DNA from 4 places in the Streptomyces sp. NBC_00576 genome. Region 3 is predicted to be linked to each of the others. Evidence: riboswitches for the same ligand, from Rfam matches in the RefSeq annotation. Region 3 holds a riboswitch; each other region holds the start of a gene.
The links. Region 3 has a riboswitch for cyclic di-AMP ahead of OG734_RS21930 (M23 family metallopeptidase). Riboswitches for the same ligand answer to the same signal wherever they lie in the genome.

Region 1 (4,977 bases), 1.2 Mb from region 3:
CTGACCGACAAGGACGGCACGGAGACGTGGTACTGCCACCTCTCCAGCTACCAGGTCTCGTCCGGTACGACGGTGAAGGCCGGCGATCCCATCGCGTACTCCGGGAACTCCGGCAACTCGACCGGCCCGCACCTGCACTTCGAGGTACGGCCCGCCGGCGGCTCGGCGATCGACCCGCTCCCCTGGCTGCGCAGCCACGGCCTCGACCCGACGTAACCCGCAAGCGCAACCGGCCGGTATCGCGCCCCGCAGGGGCGCTCAGGGGCGCGGGGAACTGCGCGACCAGCCACAGCGGGCCCGCAGCTCCTGCACCGCCTGTCCAGCGAAGCGCTAAAGCTTTTCCACCGGCGCGTACCGCAGCAGCAGCCGCTTCGGCTTCTCCTCGCCGAAGTCGACCGTCGCCTCGGCGTTCGAGCCCGTGCCCTTGACGCCCACCACGGTGCCCAGACCGAACTGGTCGTGCGTGACCCTGTCCCCCACGGCCAGCGCGACGACCGGCTTCTCGGCACCGCCCCGGCGCGTGGCGAAGCCGGACGCGCCCGCGCCCGCGGAGCGCGAACGCGAGGACGCCAACGACGAAAACGACGACGCCACCCCGGAGGCCGGACCTGAGGACGTCGCCGGAGCCATCGCACCCGTGCGCTTCCACTCCAGATGGGCCGCCGGGATCTCCTCCAGGAAACGCGAAGGCGGGTTGTACGAGGGCTGCCCCCACGCGCTGCGCAGCGACGACCGCGTCAGGTACAGCCGTTCACGCGCGCGCGTGATGCCGACGTACGCGAGCCGCCGTTCCTCCTCCAGCTCCTTCGCCTGGCCGAGGGCGCGCATGTGCGGGAAGACGCCGTCCTCCATGCCGGTCAGGAACACCACGGGAAACTCAAGGCCCTTGGCGGTGTGCAGGGTCATCAGGGTGATGACGCCGGAACCGTCGTCGTCCTCGTCGGGGATCTGGTCGGAGTCGGCTACCAGGGCGACCCGCTCCAGGAACGCGGCGAGCCCGGCCGGGGCCGGCGCCTCGCCCTCCGCGGGCTGCTCGGTCTCCCCCGCCTCCGCGGCCGCTCCTGACTCCTGCTCGAACTCCAGGGCCACCGCGGCGAGTTCCTGGAGGTTCTCGATCCGGGTCTCGTCCTGCGGGTCGGTCGACGCCTGCAACTCGGCGAGGTAGCCCGTGCGTTCGAGGACCGCTTCCAGTACGGTCGCCGGGCCCGCGCCCGACTCCACGATCGTCCTCAGGTCCTCCATCAGTGTGTTGAACCGCTTGACGGCGTTGGCCGACCGCGAAGCCATTCCGTACGCCTCGTCCACGCGCTTCAGCGCCTGCGCGAAGCTGATCTTCTCGCGCTGGGACAGCGCGTCGATCATCGCCTCCGCGCGGTCGCCGATGCCGCGCTTGGGCACGTTGAGGATGCGGCGCAGCGGCACCGAGTCCTCCGGGTTGGCGAGGACACGCAGGTAGGCCAGGACGTCCCGGACCTCCTTGCGCTCGTAGAAGCGGACGCCGCCGACGACCTTGTAGGGCAGGCCGACGCGGATGAAGATCTCCTCGAAGACACGGGACTGGGCGTTCGTCCGGTAGAAGATTGCGACGTCGCCCGCTTTCGCGTTGCCCGCGTCCGTCAGCCGGTCTATCTCGTCGGCGACGAACTGCGCCTCGTCGTGCTCCGTGTCGGCGACATAGCCGGTGATGCGCGCGCCCGCGCCCGCGTTGGTCCACAGGTTCTTGGGGCGGCGGGACTCGTTGCGCTCGATGACCGCGTTGGCTGCGCTCAGGATCGTCTGCGTGGAGCGGTAGTTCTGTTCGAGCAGGATCGTCGTCGCGTCCGCGTAGTCCTCCTCGAACTGGAGGATGTTACGGATCGTCGCGCCCCGGAAGGCGTAGATCGACTGGTCGGCGTCGCCCACGACGCACAGCTCGGCCGGGCGCAGGTCGTGCTCGCTCGGCGGTACGTCCACCGGGTGCTCGGCGGTGCCGACGAGTTCCCGTACGAGCGCGTACTGGGCGTGGTTGGTGTCCTGGTACTCGTCGACGAGGACGTGCCGGAAGCGGCGGCGGTAGTGCTCGGCGACGTCCGGGAAGGCGCGCAGCAGGTTGACCGTCGTCATGATCAGGTCGTCGAAGTCGAGCGCGTTGGCCTCACGCAGCCGCGACTGGTACATCGCGTACGCCTGGGCGAGGGTCTTCTCGAAACCGTCGCTCGCCTGAGCGGCGAAGTCTTCCTCGTCGATCAGCTCGTTCTTCAGGTTGGAGATCTTCGCGCTGAAGGACTTGGGAGGGAAGCGCTTGGGGTCCAGGTCCAGATCGCGGCAGACGAGCGCCATCAGCCGCTTGCTGTCGGCGGCGTCGTAGATGGAGAAGGAAGAGGTGAAGCCGAGCCTCTTGCTCTCCCGCCGGAGAATCCGCACGCACGCGCTGTGGAACGTCATCACCCACATCGCGTTCGCGCGCGGGCCGACGAGTTGCTCGACGCGCTCCTTCATCTCACCGGCGGCCTTGTTGGTGAAGGTGATCGCGAGGATCTGGCCGGGATGGACGCCCCGCTCGCCCAGCAGATACGCGATGCGGTGCGTGAGCACACGCGTCTTGCCGGAGCCGGCGCCCGCCACGATGAGCAGGGGGGTGTCAGCGTGCACGACGGCCGCGCGCTGGTTCTCGTTCAGCCCGTCCAGGAGTGCGGCCGGGTCCACCACGGGACGCGGGGCGCCGTCGCGGTAGTACGCGTCCCGGTCCGGCGGCGCGTCGAACTTCCCGCCGAACAGGTCGTCCGGAACGGACTCCGGCACATGCTCGTCCTCGGGCGGTGGCGGGGGTTCCTCCTCGCGGGCCCGAGGGCCCTGGAGGTCCGCCAGGAAGCTGTCGTCAAAGAGGCTGCTCATCGCTCTCCGAGTTTAGGCTCCCCCACTGACAACCGGCCGCCACCCCGAAAACATCCGCCGAATATCGGCCGAGACCGTGAAAGGACGGCCCTCCGCCGGGCGGGACGTCGATCAGGACGTTGCCGACCACGTCCGCATTCCTGCTGCCGCACCTCTGTCCGGATGGCCACGCCTGTCCGGACAGCGGACCCCGGATCAGACCCGGGCTTCGCAAATCATCAGAATTCATCACACACTCTTCTTAGCCGACTCCACAGAGCCATGTTTAGGGCCGAGGTCACAAAAACGTATCGGGCATAGCGGTCATCAACCTTCACAGAAGCCTCACCCGTTGGTTAGCGTGCCTTAAGGCCGCTCGACCCCAACCGGCGAACGTCGCCGGGCCGCGCGGCCTCCGCCGAGTCCGATCGTGCCGCCATGTGCGGCAGGAGCCGGGGACCCACCGAAACTTGGGGTGAATCGGTCCGACTGCCCTCCAGGGCAAGGACCGTAGGGCAACCCTTCCGAACCACCCGCCCGAACCCGACAGCTAACCCGGTAGGCGGAACGTGGAAGGAGTCGCCTCCCTTGGCGTCGTCGCACCGCAAGTCGCGTCCTACGGGAACGCGCGTAGCAGGCATACGGACCCCCGCCTTCGCCACGGCGGCCCTGACCTCCGTAGCCCTGCTGTCCCAGACCGCCAACGCCGCGCCCACGGCACCCTCCACACCCCCGGCTCCCTCGTCCGACGACAAGCCGAGCATGGAGGAGGTCGAGGCGAAGGTCGGCGACCTGTACCGCCAGGCCGAGTCGGCCACCGACAAGTACAACGCCGCCAAGGAGAAGACCTCCAAGCAGCGGGGGCGTGTCGACGCCCTGATGGACGACGTGGCCCAGCGCACCCAGAAACTCAATGACGCGCGCGAGGAGCTGGGTTCCTTCGCCGCGGCCCAGTACCGCACCGGATCCGCCGCTCCGGACACGGCGACGTTCCTGCTCGCGGACGACCCGCAGGACTACTTCGACCAGAACCAGCTGATGGACCGTCTGACCGCCCGCCAGAAGGACGCGGTCGACGACTACGTCACGCAGCAGGCCGAGACGACACAGAAGCGCCAGGAGGCCACCGTGAGCCTCGAGTCGCTCACGGAGTCCCAGGACGAGCTGCAGACGACCAAGACCGCCGTCCAGACGAAGCTCGTGCAGGCCCGCCAGTTGCTCTCCCGCCTCACCGCCGAGGAGAAGCTGCGCCTCGCGGCGATCGAACGGGAGAAGCAGGCGGAGGCCCGCCGTCAGGCACAGGAACTCGCCCGGCAGCAGCAGGCGGCGGAGCAGCGCCGGCAGGAAGCGGCAGCAGCAGCGGCGCAGCCGACGGGCGGCAGCTCCGCGGACACCTCGACGACGACGGTCCCCGACTCCTCGTACGCCACCAAGGCCGAGAAGGCCCTGGCCTTCGCACGCGCACAGGTCGGCAAACCGTACGTCTGGGGCGCGACCGGCCCCGACTCGTACGACTGTTCGAGTCTCACGCAGGCCGCCTGGCGGGCCGCCGGAGTCACCCTCCCGCGCACCACCTACGACCAGGTGAACGCAGGCACGACGGTCTCCCTCTCCGACATCCAGCCCGGTGACCTGGTCTTCTTCTACGAAGACATCAGCCACGTCGGCCTTTACATCGGCAACGGCATGATGATCCACGCCCCGAAGCCGGGTGCGTACGTCCGCGAGGAATCGATCTTCTACGACGGTGAGTCCACGATCCACAGCGTGGTGCGCCCGGCCTGAAGCACGGAGGCGGGAGGTTCGACCGGGTCAGGTCCAGAGCACGGCGATGAAGATGTTCGCCGTGGTGAACAGACCCACCAGACCGAACAGCCGCTTGTCCACGCTCTCGTCGTCCCGCTTCACATAGACGAGGCCGAGGATCACGATCAGCAGGGCCAGCTTCACGCCGATCTTGACGTTGTTGACCGTCTGGTCGTCGGCCTGGTTGAGGCCCACCAGGGCGACACCGGTGACCAGCATGGTGAACGCACCGTGGAGCATCGCCGGCACGAAGCGGGCCGTGCCCTGCCCCATCGCCTTCATCTGGGTGAGAAACCCGCCCAGGAGCGAGGCGATGCC
Region 2 (4,977 bases), 3.7 Mb from region 3:
AGCACCTGCCCTGGATGGCGCTCGACACCGACGCGACCGAGGAGCACGGCGAGGTGTACGCGTGCGCGCTCGGGTGGTCGGGGTCGTGGCGGATCGCCGTCGCCCAGTTGCCGGACGCGCGCGTGCAGATCACCGGCGGCGCCGGATACGACGACTCGGGCCTGCTGTGCCTGGCGGCGGGCGAGTCCTTCACCACGCCCGTCTTCGCGGGACTGTGGACCGACTTGGGGCACGGCGGGGCGAGCCGGGCGTGGCACGCGTACCAGCGCGCGTTCGTCGTGCCGGACGCGGACCGGGATCGGCCCGTGCTCTACAACTCCTGGGAGGCCACGGAGTTCGACATCTCCGAGGAGCAGCAGGGGACGCTGGCCCGGCGGGCCGCCGCGATCGGCGTCGAGCTGTTCGTCGTGGACGACGGCTGGTTCGGGGCCCGCACCAGCGACCGGGCCGGCCTCGGCGACTGGACGCCCAACCCGGACCGCTTCCCGGCGGGCGTCAAACCGCTCGCTGACTACGTGCACGCCCTGGGGATGCAGTTCGGCATCTGGGTCGAGCCCGAGATGGTCAACCCGGACAGTGACCTCTACCGCGCGCACCCCGACTGGGTGCAGTTCCAGTCGGGACGAAAGCGGACGGAATTCCGCAATCAGCTCGTACTGAACCTCGCCCGCGAGGATGTCCGGCAGTACCTCTGGGAGCAGCTCGACGGGCTGCTCTCCAGTGCTCCCATCGACTACGTGAAGTGGGACTTCAACCGCTGCTTCACCGACGCCGGCTGGCCCGGTGAGGACTACCCGCAGCGTCTGTGGGTCGACCATGTGCACGGGCTGTACACCCTGCTGGACCGCCTGCGGGCGGCGCACCCCGATGTCGCCTTCGAGTCCTGCTCGGGCGGCGGCGGCCGGATCGACCTCGGTGTCCTCGCCCGTACGGACCAGGTGTGGACCTCCGACAACACCGACCCGCTGGACCGACTCGCTATCCAGGAGGGCTTCAGTCAGATCCATCCGGCGCGGGTCATGGCGGCGTGGGTCACGGACAGCCCGAACACCCAGCTCAACGGCCGGGTCAGCTCGTTGCGGTTCCGTTTCGTGAGCGCGATGGCCGGGGTGCTCGGCGTCGGCGGGGACCTCACCCGGTGGGCGGAGGAGGAGCTGACCGAGGCCGGGGAGTGGGTGGAGCTCTACAAGGAGATCCGGCCCGTCGTGCAGCGCGGCGACCTCTACCGGCTGCGGCGCCCGGCCGGTGGACTGAGCGCGGTGCAGTACGTGCTGGCGGGCGAGAGCGTCGTCCTCGCCTGGCTCCAGGCGCAGCACCACGGCGAGCCGGTTCCGGCGCTGCGGCTGCGCGGACTCGACCCTGCAGCTGAGTACGAATGCCGCGAAACGGGCGAAGTTCATCGAGGTGCCGTGTTGTTGCACAGCGGCTTGCGAACCGGACTGAAGGGTGACCTCGATGCGGCAGTTTTCCGACTTCGTCGCATCTGATGCTTCTGCTCCTTATGGGGTATTTGTTCCAACTCGCTTGGGAATAAGGGTTGCTGTGAATCGGGCTAGTGAGCAGCGTCATATTCGTGACCGTGTGTCGCCGTCATGTTCACGTAATTTCGGCGTGTTTTAAGGGAGTTCGCGGGACGGAAAGATCCAGAATTCACGGACGGTGACCGGGAATTCTGGGGAGGATCACAGGAAACCCGTACACAGGGAACCCGAGGCTTGTTTCCGTGCGTCTTGGTCGCTTACGTTCGCCCCCAATCCGGACGGACGCCCAATCCTGCCGCCGCCCGGATCCCGCCTCGAACACCCGAGAACGGCAGGAGCGGGGGACCCACAGGTAGAACGCCTGCTCCGGTCTCCGGAACAGGCTTGGGGTTAAGTCACGTTCAGGCGTGGCCGGACATCTCCAGTCCGCACCCGACAGCTCACCTCGCAGGCGCCGGAGAAGGAATTCGCCATGCCCGCGAAGGGTAAGCACCGCCGTCCGAAGTCCCAGCGATTCACCCGCTCGATAGCCGTCGCCGGAACCGGTGGAGCGGCTCTCGCTCTGCCGTTGCTGGGAGCCACCGGTGCCCACGCGGCCACGGCGGAGTCCACGGTTCAGTCCGTGTCGTCGCTTTCGGAAATGGCCAAGTCCGTAACGGCCAAGTCGGTAACGGCCGAAGCCGTTTCCGCGAAGACGGAAAGGGCCGCGAGGAAGGCGGGCGTCAGGACCTATTCGGTCCAGGCAGGCGACTACCTCTCGAAGATCGCGCAGGAGCAGAGCGTCAGCGGCGGCTGGAAGAAGCTCTACTCGGACAACCACACCGCCATCGGCGCCGACCCGAGCCTGATCCACCCCGGTCTGAAGCTGACGATCGGCAAGAAGGCCGCGTCGACCGCGTCCACCTCCTCGCCTTCCTCGTCCTCTTCGTCCTCTTCGTCCTCTTCGAATTCCACGCAGACGGCGACATCGTCCCAGCCGGTCACCGAGAGCGCGACGGCCCAGACCTCGACAACGACCGAGGCCGCCGACACCGGCAGTTCCGGCGGCTTCACCCTCCCGGTGGCCGGCGCCACGATCGGCACCGGGTACCACGTGGCGGGCAGCATGTGGTCCAGCGGCTACCACACGGGCGTCGACTTCGTCGTCCCGACCGGCACCTCCCTCAAGGCTGTCGGCGCCGGCACGGTCGTTTCCGCGGGTTGGGGCGGTGCGTACGGCAACCAGGTCGTCATCCAGCTCGCCGACGGCTACTACGCCCAGTACGGCCACCTCTCCCAGCTCTCCGTCTCGGCCGGCCAGACCGTGACCGAGGGTCAGCAGATCGGCCTCTCCGGTGCCACCGGCAACGTGACCGGACCGCACCTGCACTTCGAGATCCGCACCACCCCGGACTACGGCTCCGACGTGGACCCGGTCGCGTACCTCCGCTCGAAGGGCGTCGCCGTCGGCTGAGGCGCACGCTCAGCCAGGACATCCGCCGAAGGCCGGACCCCGATTCCCGGGTCCGGCCTTCGGCGCGTTCACGTGTGCGTGTGCGGGTGTGATAGTGAACTCCCTAACTGTGCAAGCGCTTTCTCCCTCAAGGAGCCGCCTCGTGACGACCACTCGCAGAACCTTCGGAGTCCTGGCGGCGGGCGCGGCGCTCACCGCGCTCGCCCCGGCCACGAGCGCCGGTGCCGCCACGTGCGGACGCCTCATCGCTCGCGACGACTTCCGGCACGGGCTCGGCCAGTGGGCCCTCGAACTCCAGGACGGCGGCAACGTCACGGCGGCCCGAGGCGTCCTGGAGGTCGATGTACCGAGCGGCGCGACCATCTGGTTCAAGCGCAGGCTGCAGGGCCCGTATGTCATCGAGTACACGGCGACACCGGTCTCGGCGGGCGGGGTGAACGACCGGGTCTCCGACCTGAACAACTTCTGGAACGCCGTCGACGTACGCTCCCCGGACGACCTCTTCGCCACCCGGCGCAGCGGCGCCCTCGCGGAGTACGACTACCTCAGGACGTACTACGTCGGCTACGGCGCCAACACCAACACCACGACCCGGCTGCGCCGTTACGTCGGCGAGGCCGGTGTGCGCCCCTTGATCTACGACTACGCGGAACCGCTGCTCGTCCCGAACGAGCCGTATCGGGTGCGGATCGTCTCGGCCGGTTCGACGGTCCGCTGGTGGAACAACGGGCGGCTCGTCTTCGACTACAGCGACCCGGACCCGTACACGGCTGGGCACTTCGCCTTCCGTACGACGTGGAGCCACTTCCGGATCACCGACTTCAGCGTCCGTGAGCTGCGTCTTCCTGTTATTCCGGGTTGACCAATACTTGACGAGTGGCTTATCTCACCGCGAGTCAACCCCTTCCTACGGTCGCGTAGCTCACATCGGAAGGTGAATCATGCTCTGTTGTGGCAGACGATTCGAAGAATGACAGCAGAGCGGTGATCGGGTCGTACGTGGCGGTGGGGGACAGCTTCACCGAAGGCGTCGGCGACCCCGGCCCCGACGGGGCGTTCGTCGGCTGGGCCGACCGGTTCGCGGTACTGCTCGCGGACCGGCGACCCGAGGGCGACTTCGACTACACGAACCTCGCGGTACGCGGGAGGCTGCTCGACCAGATCGTGGCCGAGCAGCTTCCACGCGCCAGGGAGCAGGCGCCGGACCTGGTCTCCTTCTGCGCGGGCGGCAATGACATAATCCGGCCCGGCAGCGACCCGGACGAGGTCGCCGAACGCTTCGAACGAGCGGTGATCGGCCTTACCTCGGCGGTCGGCACGGTGATGGTGACGACCGGGTTCGACACCCGCAACGTCCCCGTCCTGAAGCACATGCGCGGCAAGATCGCCACGTACAACGGACATCTGCGGGCCATCGCCGACCGGTACGGCTGCCCCGTCCTCGACCTGTGGTCTCTGAAGACCATCCAGGACCGCCGGGCCTGGGACGGCGACCGGCTGCACCTCTCCGCGGAGGGCCACACGCGCGTGGCGCTGCGCGCGGGCCAGGTCCTCGGCCTGGAAATCCCGGCCGACCCGGACCAGCCCTGGCCCGTGTTGCCGCCCCGAGGCGCCTTGGAGATCCGCCGCGACGACGTCCACTGGGCCCGCGAATACCTGGTCCCGTGGATCGGGCGGCGGCTGAGGGGAGAGTCGTCGGGGGACGAGGTGACGGCAAAAGGGCATCTGTCGCCGGACGAGATCAAGAGCCGGATCGAGTGGGTTGCGTGAAGTGACCGGTGTAGGGCTCGGGGTGTGGGTGGCGGATGCGGGGGTGCAGTGTTCGGCGGTTTTCCATGCCGGTCCAGGCCATCTCAGCCCGTCCGGCGTTTGAGGTCGAGGCCGTTCAGGCCGAAGCGGGGGTCTGGGGGCGGCAACCCCCAGGTCCGGCGCCCGCACCGACTCACCTGCCTGATGTCAACGCCGCCTGCTCAAGCCCCAGTTCGCCGGCCAGCGCAGCGTCGACCCACTGCTCGGCCCGTGTCCGCGACACCCCGTCGTACG
Region 3 (4,977 bases):
GTTCGGGCGTCTCGGAGAGGAAGGCCAGGATCGTGTAATAGAGGTGTGGCATCCCGGCGTCCTGCTGGAGCTGCCGGTCGAGCGCGTCCTCCAGGAGCAGGGAGGCCGCGATGTACGCGCGCCACGCGCGCTGCTCCTCGGGGGTGAGCCAGCGGGTCGTCATGCGACCAGTGTAGGTTTGTTTAAAACTTGAACCAAGCCGTGGTCCCGTAGGCGCCGGAAGCGAGCGCCGAAAGCAAGCGCCGGAAGAGAGTGCCCCATGCCCCTCCCGTACGTCCTGTTGTCCGCCGCCGTCTCCCTCGACGGCCACCTGGACGACACCGGCCCCGAACGGCTGCTGCTCTCCAGCCCCGCCGACTTCGACCGGGTCGACGAGGTACGGGCGTCCAGTGACGCGATCCTCATCGGCGCCGGCACCATCCGTGCCGACAACCCGCGTCTCCTGGTCAACTCGCCCGAGCGGCGGGCCGCGCGGCTGGCGGCAGGCAAGCCCGAGTACCCGCTGAAGGTGACGGTGAGCGGATCCGGGGAACTGGACCCGGCCGCCAACTTCTGGCACACGGGCGGCGAGAAGGTCGTGTACACGACGGACAAGGGCGCCGAGCAGGCCCGGCGGGCGAACCTCGGTGCCAGTGTGCACATCGTCTCCCTGGGCCCCGGCCCGCTCGACTGGCGGGCGCTTCTCGAACACCTGCACGATGTGCGAGGTGTGCGGCGCCTGATGGTCGAGGGTGGCGGCACCGTCCACACGCAGCTCCTCCAACAGGGCCTCGCCGACGAACTCCAGCTCGTCCTCGCGCCCCTCTTCGTCGGCGACCCCGACGCCCCCCGCCTCTTCGGCCCCGGCGGCTACCAGGGTGGCCGGCTCCGGCTCACCGAGACGCGCCGGATCGAGGACGTCGTCCTCATGCGGTACGAGCCCACCGCCCCCGGCGCCGGCCCGCTCGCCTCCGCCGCCGACCGGCACTGGCTGGCACTGGCGTGCGAACTGGCGGAGCGGTGTCCGCCGTCGCGCACGGCGTTCAGCGTCGGCGCGGTGGTGGTCGCCGCCGACGGTACGGAACTGGCGCGCGGGTACTCCCGGGAGGGCGGCGACCCGGTCGTGCACGCGGAGGAGGCGGCGCTCGCGAAGCTCGACCCGGCCGACCCCCGGCTCCCGGCGGCCACCGTCTACAGCAGCCTCGAACCCTGCGCCCGCCGCGCCTCCCGCCCCGCACCCTGCGCCCGGCTGATCCTCGACGCGGGCGTACGCCGGGTGGTGACCGCCTGGCGCGAGCCGGACACCTTCGTGGTGGCGGCGGACGGGAGCGGGCTGCTCGTGGGGGAGGGCGTCGAGGTCGTCGTACTCCCCGAGTACGAGGAGCGGGCCAAGGCTCCCAATGCCCACCTGCCGGGATGACGTGCCGCGCCGTGCCGTGCCGTGCCCCTCATCGAAGCCCCCGATTCAAACGTGGTGATCAGCGTCCCGCAGATGGCGTATAGTTGTGTTCAGCGGCGCGGGGTGGAGCAGCTCGGTAGCTCGCTGGGCTCATAACCCAGAGGTCGCAGGTTCAAATCCTGTCCCCGCTACTGAAGGCCCAGGGCCGGAAACCAAGAGAATTGGTTTCCGGCCCTGAGTCATTTCCCCGGTCGTTCCTCGACCGTTCCCGGCAGCTTCTTAGCCCGGTCGGTCCACCTGGCTCGCCCGGCGCACCCGCTCCCGGAAACCTGGACAGGACGCGGTGGGGCGGATGAGCCGGCGGGAGACGAGACAAGTGGCGCGGTCGGCGGGAGAACCGGAGGCGGTGGTGATCTCCCGGGTGCGGACCCTCGTCAGCGTCCTGCCCGCGCTCCTGATCGTCACCGGGATCGTCTACGACTACGCCACCCCGCGCGACTTCACCGCGGTCCCCTTCTTCACGGCCGCCCCGCTCATCGCCGCCCCGCTCTCCTCGTTGCGCACAACGGTGGTCACCAGTGCCGCCGCCCTCGTCGCCGCGTACGTCGTCCACCTCCGCCTCGGGTTCGCCGCGAACGCCGACTCGATCACCGAGACGGTCACCGTGGCCACGGTCGCCGTCCTGGCGGTCGTCATCAACCAGGTCGTGCGCCGGGGCGACCGGCGCCTCGCCTCGGCCCGCGAGATCGCCGAGGCCGCGCAACGCGCCGTACTGCCCCAGCCGCAGGCGCGTATCGGCGGTTTCGAGATCGCCGCCCGGTACGAGGCCGCCCAGGAGGGCGCCTTCATCGGCGGCGACCTGTACGCGGTGCAGGACACCGCGTACGGCGTGCGGGTTGTCCTCGGGGATGTGCGCGGCAAGGGGATGGGGGCGGTGGCGGCCGTCGCCGTCGTCATCGGGGCGTTCCGGGAGGCCGCCGAGCAGGAAGCGACCCTGGAGGCGGTCGCCCAGCGGCTGGAACGGGCCCTCGCCCGCGAGGGCACCCGGCGCGACGGGCTCGAAGCCGCCGAGGGTTTCACCACCGCCGTCCTCGCCGAGCTCCCGCACGGCGACGGGATCGTACGCATCGTCAACCGCGGCCACCCGCCGCCGCTGCTCCTCGCCGCCGACGGCACCCTGCGCACCCTCGACCCGGCCGAACCCGCGCTGCCGCTCGGCATGGGTGACCTCGGCACCTGGCCCGACCGTGCGGAGGAGACCACCTTCCCCGGTGGCGCGATGCTGCTCCTGCACACCGACGGGCTGTCCGAGGCCCGCGACGAGCACGGCGCCTTCTTCGACCCGGCCGCCCGGCTCACCGGCCGCGTCTTCCGCACCCCGGCTACTCTGCTCGCCGCCCTCGCGGACGAGGTGCGCCGGCACACGGGTGGCGGCACCACGGACGACATGGCGCTGCTCGCCGTACGACGGCCGTGACATCGGTTCTCAGTGATTGTCACCAAAGGTGACTGAATGATCTCACTGCGCATAACATCTGACACACCGTCAAAACTGATGAGTCACTTACGGCATGGTCAACTCGCCCGATTTTCACCGGTGGTGACCCAGAAAGTCCTCGGGAAAAGGGTTAACGATCAACGGGAACAGCTTGGAATCCGGTGGCCAGGTCTATTAACGTTCGATAACGCAGCGCGGTTGTCCCAGCCGTCACAAGAGTCGGCTCCGTGCGCACGCGCCGAATCCCGCAAGGGAACCGGGGAACCATCCCTTGGGGTGAATCGCTCGTCCGCCTCCGTGGCAACACGGCAGGTATACGCGCGTAGGAGACCTTCCTGCTCCGAACCCGTCAGCTAACCCGGTAGGCGAGAAGGAAGGAAAGGAGCACGCCCACGTGGCGTCAAACCCGGCTGCCCCAGAGGCCCCGTTCGTGCCGAGTCAGCGCAGCAGCGAGACCGAGGACGGGAAGATCCCGACCTTCGGCTTCGGCGGCCGCACCGACGAGGGCCCCTGGGAAGAGTGGAATCCCACCGCGGACTCCACCCGACCCGTTCGCGGCCGGCACCGCGTAGGCAAGCAGCGCGGCGGAGGGCTCGCCCGCAGTTCCACCGTTCTCGGCGTCGGCGTCATAGCCGCTGTCGGCGGGGCCGGCATGGCCACCGCGCAGACCGGCAAGCCGCCGGTCTCCATCTCCATCCCCGACCTGCCGTCCGTCGGCTCGCCCTTCGCGAGCGACGACTCGGACCCCGAGCCCCAGGGCTCCGCCACCGCGCTCAGCAGCGTCGGCGTGACCACCGAGGAGACCGAGCAGGGCACCAGCGACGCGGGCGAGGCCCTGCGCGCCCGCATCATCCTCCAGGCCGAGCGGCAGAAGGACCAGGCCGAGGCCAAGGTCCAGCGAGCCGCCGAGGACGCCGCCGCGAGGAAGGCCGCCGCCGAGGCCGCCAAGGTGAAGCGCGAGGCCGCCGAGAAGATCGCCGCCGAGAAGAAGAAGGCCGCGGAAGCCGCGGAGGCGAAGAGGGAGGCCGCGCGTCTCGCCGAGCTCGCCAAGCAGTACACGCTGCCGACCTCGTCGTACACGATCACCTCGACGTTCGGCCAGGCCGGCTCGCTGTGGTCCTCCGGCTACCACACCGGCCTCGACTTCGCCGCGCCCACCGGCACGCCGCTCAAGGCGATCCACAGCGGCACTATCACCGAGGCGGGCTGGAGCGGCTCGTACGGCTACCGCACGATCCTCACCCTCGACGACGGCACCGAGCTGTGGTTCGCCCACCAGTCGTCGATCAACGTCAGCGTCGGCCAGAAGGTCGCCACGGGTGACGTCATCGGCCGCGTCGGCGCCACCGGCAACGTCACCGGGGCCCACCTCCACCTGGAGGTGCACACCAGCAGCTCGGACAGCGCCGGCATCGACCCGATGGCGTGGCTGCGGAGCATGGGCCTGAACCCGTAGGACAGGGGCTACACAGTCCCTGATCCGTTCCTGTGAATTGCTGCAACGAGGCCCGTGGCGGGAAATCTTCTCCCGTACGGGCCTCGCCGCCGTCCCGTGCTCTGACGGGCTAGGAGCGGTACGGGTTGTAGGCCGGGTACGGAGTCACCGGCCCGTACCCCTGTTGTCCGTATCCCTGCTGCCCGTACGGCTGCTGTGCGTACGGCTGTTGCCCGTACGCCGGCCAGGTGACCGGGAGTACGGGAGCCGGTGCCGGTGCGATCGTGCGCGCCGCGTGGTCCAGGGCCGGGCGGGCCACCGCCCTGCGCTGCCACAGCTCGCCCAGCAGCTCCTGCTCCCGGACGACGAAGTCGGTGCCCGCGCGGCCGAGGCGCCCCCGGTGGCGCAGGAACGCGAGTGAGGTGGCGTACGCCTCGTACTGCGCCACCTCGCGCGCCGCCGGCCTGCCCAGGTGGCGGCGGGCGTACTCGCGGGCGAGGCGGCGGGCGCGCATCGAGCCGAGGGCGTACGGCTCGGCCGGGGCCAGCCAGCCGGCCAGCGCGTACGCCGGCAACTCGGCGCGCACGGTACGCAGTTCGCGCTGGCGGGTCCAGATGACCAGCCAGGTCAGCAGCCCGAACGCGGGCAGCATGAACGCGGCGTACA
Region 4 (4,977 bases), 880 kb from region 3:
ATCCGACTGACCGGGCCGGTCGAACTAACCGAACTGATCGGCCTTGTCCACGCCGTCCCAGACGTTCGCGTACCAGGGGCGGTCGGCCGCGCCCAGGTCGGCGCGCGACTGCTTCGCCGCGTCCGGGTCGATCACGACGTACCCGGTCTCGCCCGGCATCACATAGTGCAGCCGCTGCCGGATCTGCTGCTCCGCGTACGCGTCGTCCTGCCAGCGTGCCTTCAGGTCGCGGAGATACTCGACCCGTCGGCTGGCCTGGTCGCGTTCACGTTCCGTCTCGGCGATGTCGGCGCGCTGGGAGACGTACTGCCTTATGGGATAGGCGAGGGCCACGATCAACGTGCAGAGGACCAGGGCGAGCAGGGCCGCCCGGCCGGTCAGGCGGGAGCGGCGGGCCTGGCGCTTGGTCTGGGAACGATAGACGCGGGCCGCCGTCTGCTCGCCGAGCAGCTTGATCCTCGTCGCGGTGGAGAACCGGTCCCGGTCCTTCACGGCCATGTTCCCCGCCTCCCCTGGCGTCTGCGCTTGTACGCGCGCATGTGCGTACGTCCCCGCACACGGTACGGGACCGGGTACGGGGACGTACGTACGACGCTGCCTAAGCCACTACAGCCACTACGGCTGCTCAGCCCTTGAAGCGGGGGAAGGCGCTGCGCCCGGCGTACACCGCCGCGTCGTCGAGGATCTCCTCGATGCGCAGCAGCTGGTTGTACTTGGCGACGCGGTCCGAGCGGGCCGGGGCGCCGGTCTTGATCTGGCCGCAGTTCACGGCGACGGCGAGGTCGGCGATGGTGACGTCCTCGGTCTCGCCGGAGCGGTGGGACATCATGCACTTGAAGCCGTTGCGCTGGGCCATCTCGACGGCGTCCAGGGTCTCGGTCAGCGAGCCGATCTGGTTGACCTTGACGAGCAGGGCGTTGGCCGAACCCTCCTCGATGCCACGGGCGAGGCGCTCCGGGTTGGTGACGAAGAGGTCGTCGCCGACGATCTGGACCTTGTCGCCCAGCTTGTCGGTGATGGTCTTCCAGCCGTCCCAGTCGTCCTCGTACAGCGGGTCCTCGATGGAGATGAGCGGGTACGCGGAGACGAGCTCCTCGTAGTACTCGGTCATCTCGGCGGCCGTGCGGGACTTGCCCTCGAACTCGTACTTGCCGTCCTTGTAGAACTCGGACGCGGCGACGTCGAGCGCGAGCCCGATCTGCTCGCCGGGCACGTAACCGGCCTGCTTGATGGCCTCGATGATGAGGTCGAGCGCGGCGCGGTTGGACTCCAGGTTCGGCGCGAAGCCGCCCTCGTCGCCGAGACCGGTGGACAGGCCCTTGGTCTTCAGCACCTTCTTGAGGGTGTGGTAGATCTCGGCACCCCAGCGCAGCGCCTCGGAGAAGGACTCCGCGCCGATCGGGGCGATCATGAACTCCTGGATGTCGACGTTGGAGTCCGCGTGGGATCCGCCGTTGAGGATGTTCATCATCGGAACGGGCAGCAGGTGCGCGTTCGGGCCGCCGAGGTAGCGGAAGAGGGGGAGGTCGCTGGCCTCGGAGGCGGCGTGGGCGACGGCGAGGGAGACGCCGAGGATGGCGTTGGCGCCGAGGGAGCCCTTGTTGTCGGTGGCGTCCAGGTCGAACATGGCCTGGTCGATCAGGCGCTGCTCGGTGGCGTCGTAGCCGACGAGCTCCGGGCCGATCTGCTCGATGACGGCGAGGACGGCCTTCTCGACACCCTTGCCGAGGTAGCGGTTGGGGTCACCGTCGCGCAGCTCGATGGCCTCGAAGGCTCCGGTGGAGGCGCCGGACGGGACGGCGGCACGACCGGTGCTGCCGTCATCGAGGCCGACCTCGACCTCGACGGTGGGGTTGCCTCGCGAGTCGAGGATTTCCCGGGCTACGACGACGTCGATGGACGGCACGAGCATCTCCTTATGGAATGTGACGCGGGTACGCGGGGCTGCTGGGCCTCGCGAGTACGGGGCCGCGGCGGCTCCGCGATGATGAGCCTAACCGGCTCCGGGGGATCAGCCAGCCGTCCGACCACCCCATGGACGGAACATGGACGGAACCCAGGGTAAACATTGTTCCCCATGGGAACAAAAAGCCCCGCCCCGGTGCGTACGGGGGAGAACGCACCGGGGCGGGGAGCCCGTGGGGGACGGGGGTGGCCCTCACGAGGCCCTCACAATGGAGGGCACGGATGTGAGAGCGCTGTGGTTCACCTTCGAGCCGACTGTTTCTCGTACTGTCTGGGGGAGGCGTCGGCGGGCAGGTGACCGGGATCAGCGTGGTTCAGCTGTGTCAGCTGAGGTGCAGCTGCTGGCCCGGGAAGATGAAGTCGGCGTCGTCGATGATGTCCTTGTTGAGCTCGAAGAGCTTCACCCAGCCACCCTTGACGTCGTGCGCCTCGGCGATCGCGCTGAGGCTGTCGCCCGTGACGACCTTGTACTCGCCGTCGCCCTTCTTGACCTTCTTGCCGGTCGGGGTGGTGACGGTCTTCTTCGCGGCCGGCCGCTCCTGCGAGCGGGAGGCCTGCTGGTTGTCGGTGGAGCGGGTGGCGGTCTCGCTGGAGCCACTGGAACTGCTTGAGTCACTGGAGCTGCTGGAGCTGCTGGAGCTGCTGGACGAGTTGTCACTCGTACCCGCACCCGTGCTGCTGCTCGCACCGCCGTCGTAGGAGGCGCCGGACAGGCCCGTACCGCAGACCGGCCAGGCACCCTTGCCCTGGCCCGCGAGGACCTTCTCGGCGATGGTTATCTGCTGCGACTTGGAGGCCTGGTCGGCGGTGGAGGCGTACGCCGTGCCGCCGTACGCGGCCCAGGTCGAGGCGGAGAACTGCAGGCCGCCGTAGTAGCCGTTGCCGGTGTTGATGGCCCAGTTGCCGCCGGACTCGCACTGGGCGACCGTGTCCCACTCGGCGGAGGTGGCGGCGGAGGCGGAGCCGACCGCCAGCAGCGGAGCGGCGACGGCGGCACCGGTCACGCCGGCGATGGCGACGACGCGGGTGGCCTTGGACGGACGACGGTGCTTGCCCTTGCCGGAAAACAGCATGAAACATCCCCTCACCGACGCCTGCGAGGTGAGCTGTCGGGTTCGGGCCGGTTGAGTTGCCCGGCCGTACGCCCCTGTCGGGCGGCGTACGGCTTCACCCCAAGCCGCTCCGGACAAGTGCCCGGTGCGGCGCCTACCTTGGGTCCCCCGCTCCTGCCTACGGCGCTTGATAGCGACGACTGTTCCCGTACGGCCGTTGGCAGGATTCGGCGTTGCGACCGGCGGGGCCCACTGTGGCGGGCGATGACGACCGTAAACAGCTGATCCTCTGAAATACAAAGACGATCAGGGCTTCTGAGATCTATCTCTCACCGCATCCATAACGGACATTCAGCACGAAAGCGTGACGCGAACTCCGGCTACTTTTGCCCTAGTTCCTCACCGACAACAAGGGTCTGACCGGGGATGATGAGGTCCGGGTCCGTGCCGACGGAATGCTCGTTCTCGGCGAAGAGCCCCGACCATCCGTCCGCGAGGCCGAGGGAGCCGGCGATGCCCCACAGGGTGTCCCCGGCCCGGACGGTGTACGAGCCCTCGGCGTCACCACGGTGACGGCCGGTGCCGCTGGAGGTTCCGGTGTCGGTGCCACCGACCTCATTTCCAGCACTCTGACCGGAGTTGCCCTGCTCTTCACCCTTTGTCGCACCTATGGGCGAACTGTCACTTTCCTGCGAGTCATCCGTGCCGGGCGACGAGGAGGAAGGAGACGGCGAGGCGACAGATCCGGCGGAGTCGACGGAGTCGGTCGTCGCCGCGACGGACGGCGACGGGGACTGAGAGGACCCGGAGGACTTGCCCGAGACCGAGGAGTCGGCGGAGGACGCGGAGTCGGTGGAGTCGGTGGAGGGGGACGCCGGGGGCGTGGGCGACGCCGAAGAGGAAGAAGAGGAGTCGGCGCCGGAGCCGGAGCCCGAACCCGAACCCGAACCCAAGCCCAGGCCCAAACCGGAGCCGGAGCCGGAGCCCGACTCCGAGGCCGAGCCCGACCCCGAGGCCGAAGAGCCACCCTCGACCACGCCGGTGTCGACGTTGGCCGAGCCGGCGTCCTTGCCGAGTCCGGACAGCAGCGCGCAGGCCTCCCAGGCCCCGGCCCCCTGGTCGGCGAGTACCTTCTCGCCGACGGCGATCTGCTGCGAACGGCTGGCCTGGTCGGCGCTCGGGGCGTAGGCAAGGCCGCCGTACTTCTCCCAGTCCGCCTGGGTCAACTGGAGCCCGCCGTAGTACCCGTTGCCGCTGTTGGCACTCCAGGCGCTGCCGCTCTCACACTCCGCGACCCGGTCCCAGGTGGTACCGCTGGCCGCACTCGCACCGGATGCGGCGAGCAGCGGAATGGCGATGGCGGAGCCGGTCACGCCGGCCGCGACCAGTAGAGCCGGGGCCTGACGGGGGCGACGGTGACGACCGTTCCCGGAGAGCATGCGGTTGCCTTTCGCGAGACAGCGGGGGCCAGTGCGACGGATGACGCAGGGCATCGCACTAGTGCACGAACCTATCGACTGACGATCACTTGTCACAAGTTCATGCCGCACAGATCACGTGAAGATCACATTGTTGAGGGAGCGTCACCTTGCCGTGATCTTCTACGTCGCCACTGGCCGGGTATGCCCGGATTCGCGAACCGGTGTGAACTCGACCGGCAGGGTGCGCAGTCCACGCATGATGAGCCCGCCCCGCCATCTCAACTCGGTCGGGTCTGCAGCGAGTTGCAGGTCGGGGAGGCGGGTGAGGAGGGTGGCCAGCGCGCTGCGTCCCTCCAGCCGGGCGAGCGGGGCGCCGAGGCAGTAGTGGATGCCGTGGCCGTATCCGAGGTGCTGGTTGTCCCGGCGGCCGAGGTCGAGGGTGTCCGGGTCGGCGAACCGGGCCGGGTCCCGGTCCGCGGCGGCGAGTACGACGAGGACGGGATCGCCGGCCGCGATGTCCTGCCCGCCGATGCTGAGCG

Region 1: another riboswitch for cyclic di-AMP. It lies ahead of OG734_RS16695 (C40 family peptidase); the one in region 3 lies ahead of OG734_RS21930 (M23 family metallopeptidase).
Region 2: another riboswitch for cyclic di-AMP. It lies ahead of OG734_RS06105 (M23 family metallopeptidase); the one in region 3 lies ahead of OG734_RS21930 (M23 family metallopeptidase).
Region 4: another riboswitch for cyclic di-AMP. It lies ahead of OG734_RS17970 (transglycosylase family protein); the one in region 3 lies ahead of OG734_RS21930 (M23 family metallopeptidase).

The regions. Positions count from the first base shown of each region.
Region 1 is NZ_CP107780.1:3,949,511-3,954,487, forward strand. It holds gene OG734_RS16685 (M23 family metallopeptidase) at 1-216, shown strand, start outside; gene pcrA (DNA helicase PcrA) at 331-2,874, opposite strand; cyclic di-AMP (ydaO/yuaA leader) riboswitch at 3,260-3,433, shown strand; gene OG734_RS16695 (C40 family peptidase) at 3,442-4,638, shown strand; gene OG734_RS16700 (hypothetical protein) at 4,666-4,977, opposite strand, start outside.
Region 2 is NZ_CP107780.1:1,444,073-1,449,049, reverse strand. It holds gene OG734_RS06110 (alpha-galactosidase) at 1-1,487, shown strand, start outside; cyclic di-AMP (ydaO/yuaA leader) riboswitch at 1,782-1,950, shown strand; gene OG734_RS06105 (M23 family metallopeptidase) at 1,954-2,934, shown strand; gene OG734_RS06100 (DUF6250 domain-containing protein) at 3,077-3,796, shown strand; gene OG734_RS06095 (SGNH/GDSL hydrolase family protein) at 3,919-4,704, shown strand; gene OG734_RS06090 (TetR/AcrR family transcriptional regulator) at 4,877-4,977, opposite strand, start outside.
Region 3 is NZ_CP107780.1:5,116,648-5,121,624, reverse strand. It holds gene OG734_RS21950 (MarR family winged helix-turn-helix transcriptional regulator) at 1-163, opposite strand, end outside; gene OG734_RS21945 (dihydrofolate reductase family protein) at 260-1,399, shown strand; tRNA gene OG734_RS21940 (tRNA-Met) at 1,496-1,569, shown strand; gene OG734_RS21935 (PP2C family protein-serine/threonine phosphatase) at 1,731-2,855, shown strand; cyclic di-AMP (ydaO/yuaA leader) riboswitch at 3,103-3,259, shown strand; gene OG734_RS21930 (M23 family metallopeptidase) at 3,271-4,332, shown strand; gene OG734_RS21925 (PrsW family intramembrane metalloprotease) at 4,442-4,977, opposite strand, start outside.
Region 4 is NZ_CP107780.1:4,239,023-4,243,999, forward strand. It holds gene OG734_RS17960 (FtsB family cell division protein) at 25-498, opposite strand; gene eno (phosphopyruvate hydratase) at 626-1,906, opposite strand; gene OG734_RS17970 (transglycosylase family protein) at 2,289-3,038, opposite strand; cyclic di-AMP (ydaO/yuaA leader) riboswitch at 3,042-3,213, opposite strand; gene OG734_RS17975 (transglycosylase family protein) at 3,398-4,456, opposite strand; gene OG734_RS17980 (cytochrome P450 family protein) at 4,619-4,977, opposite strand, start outside.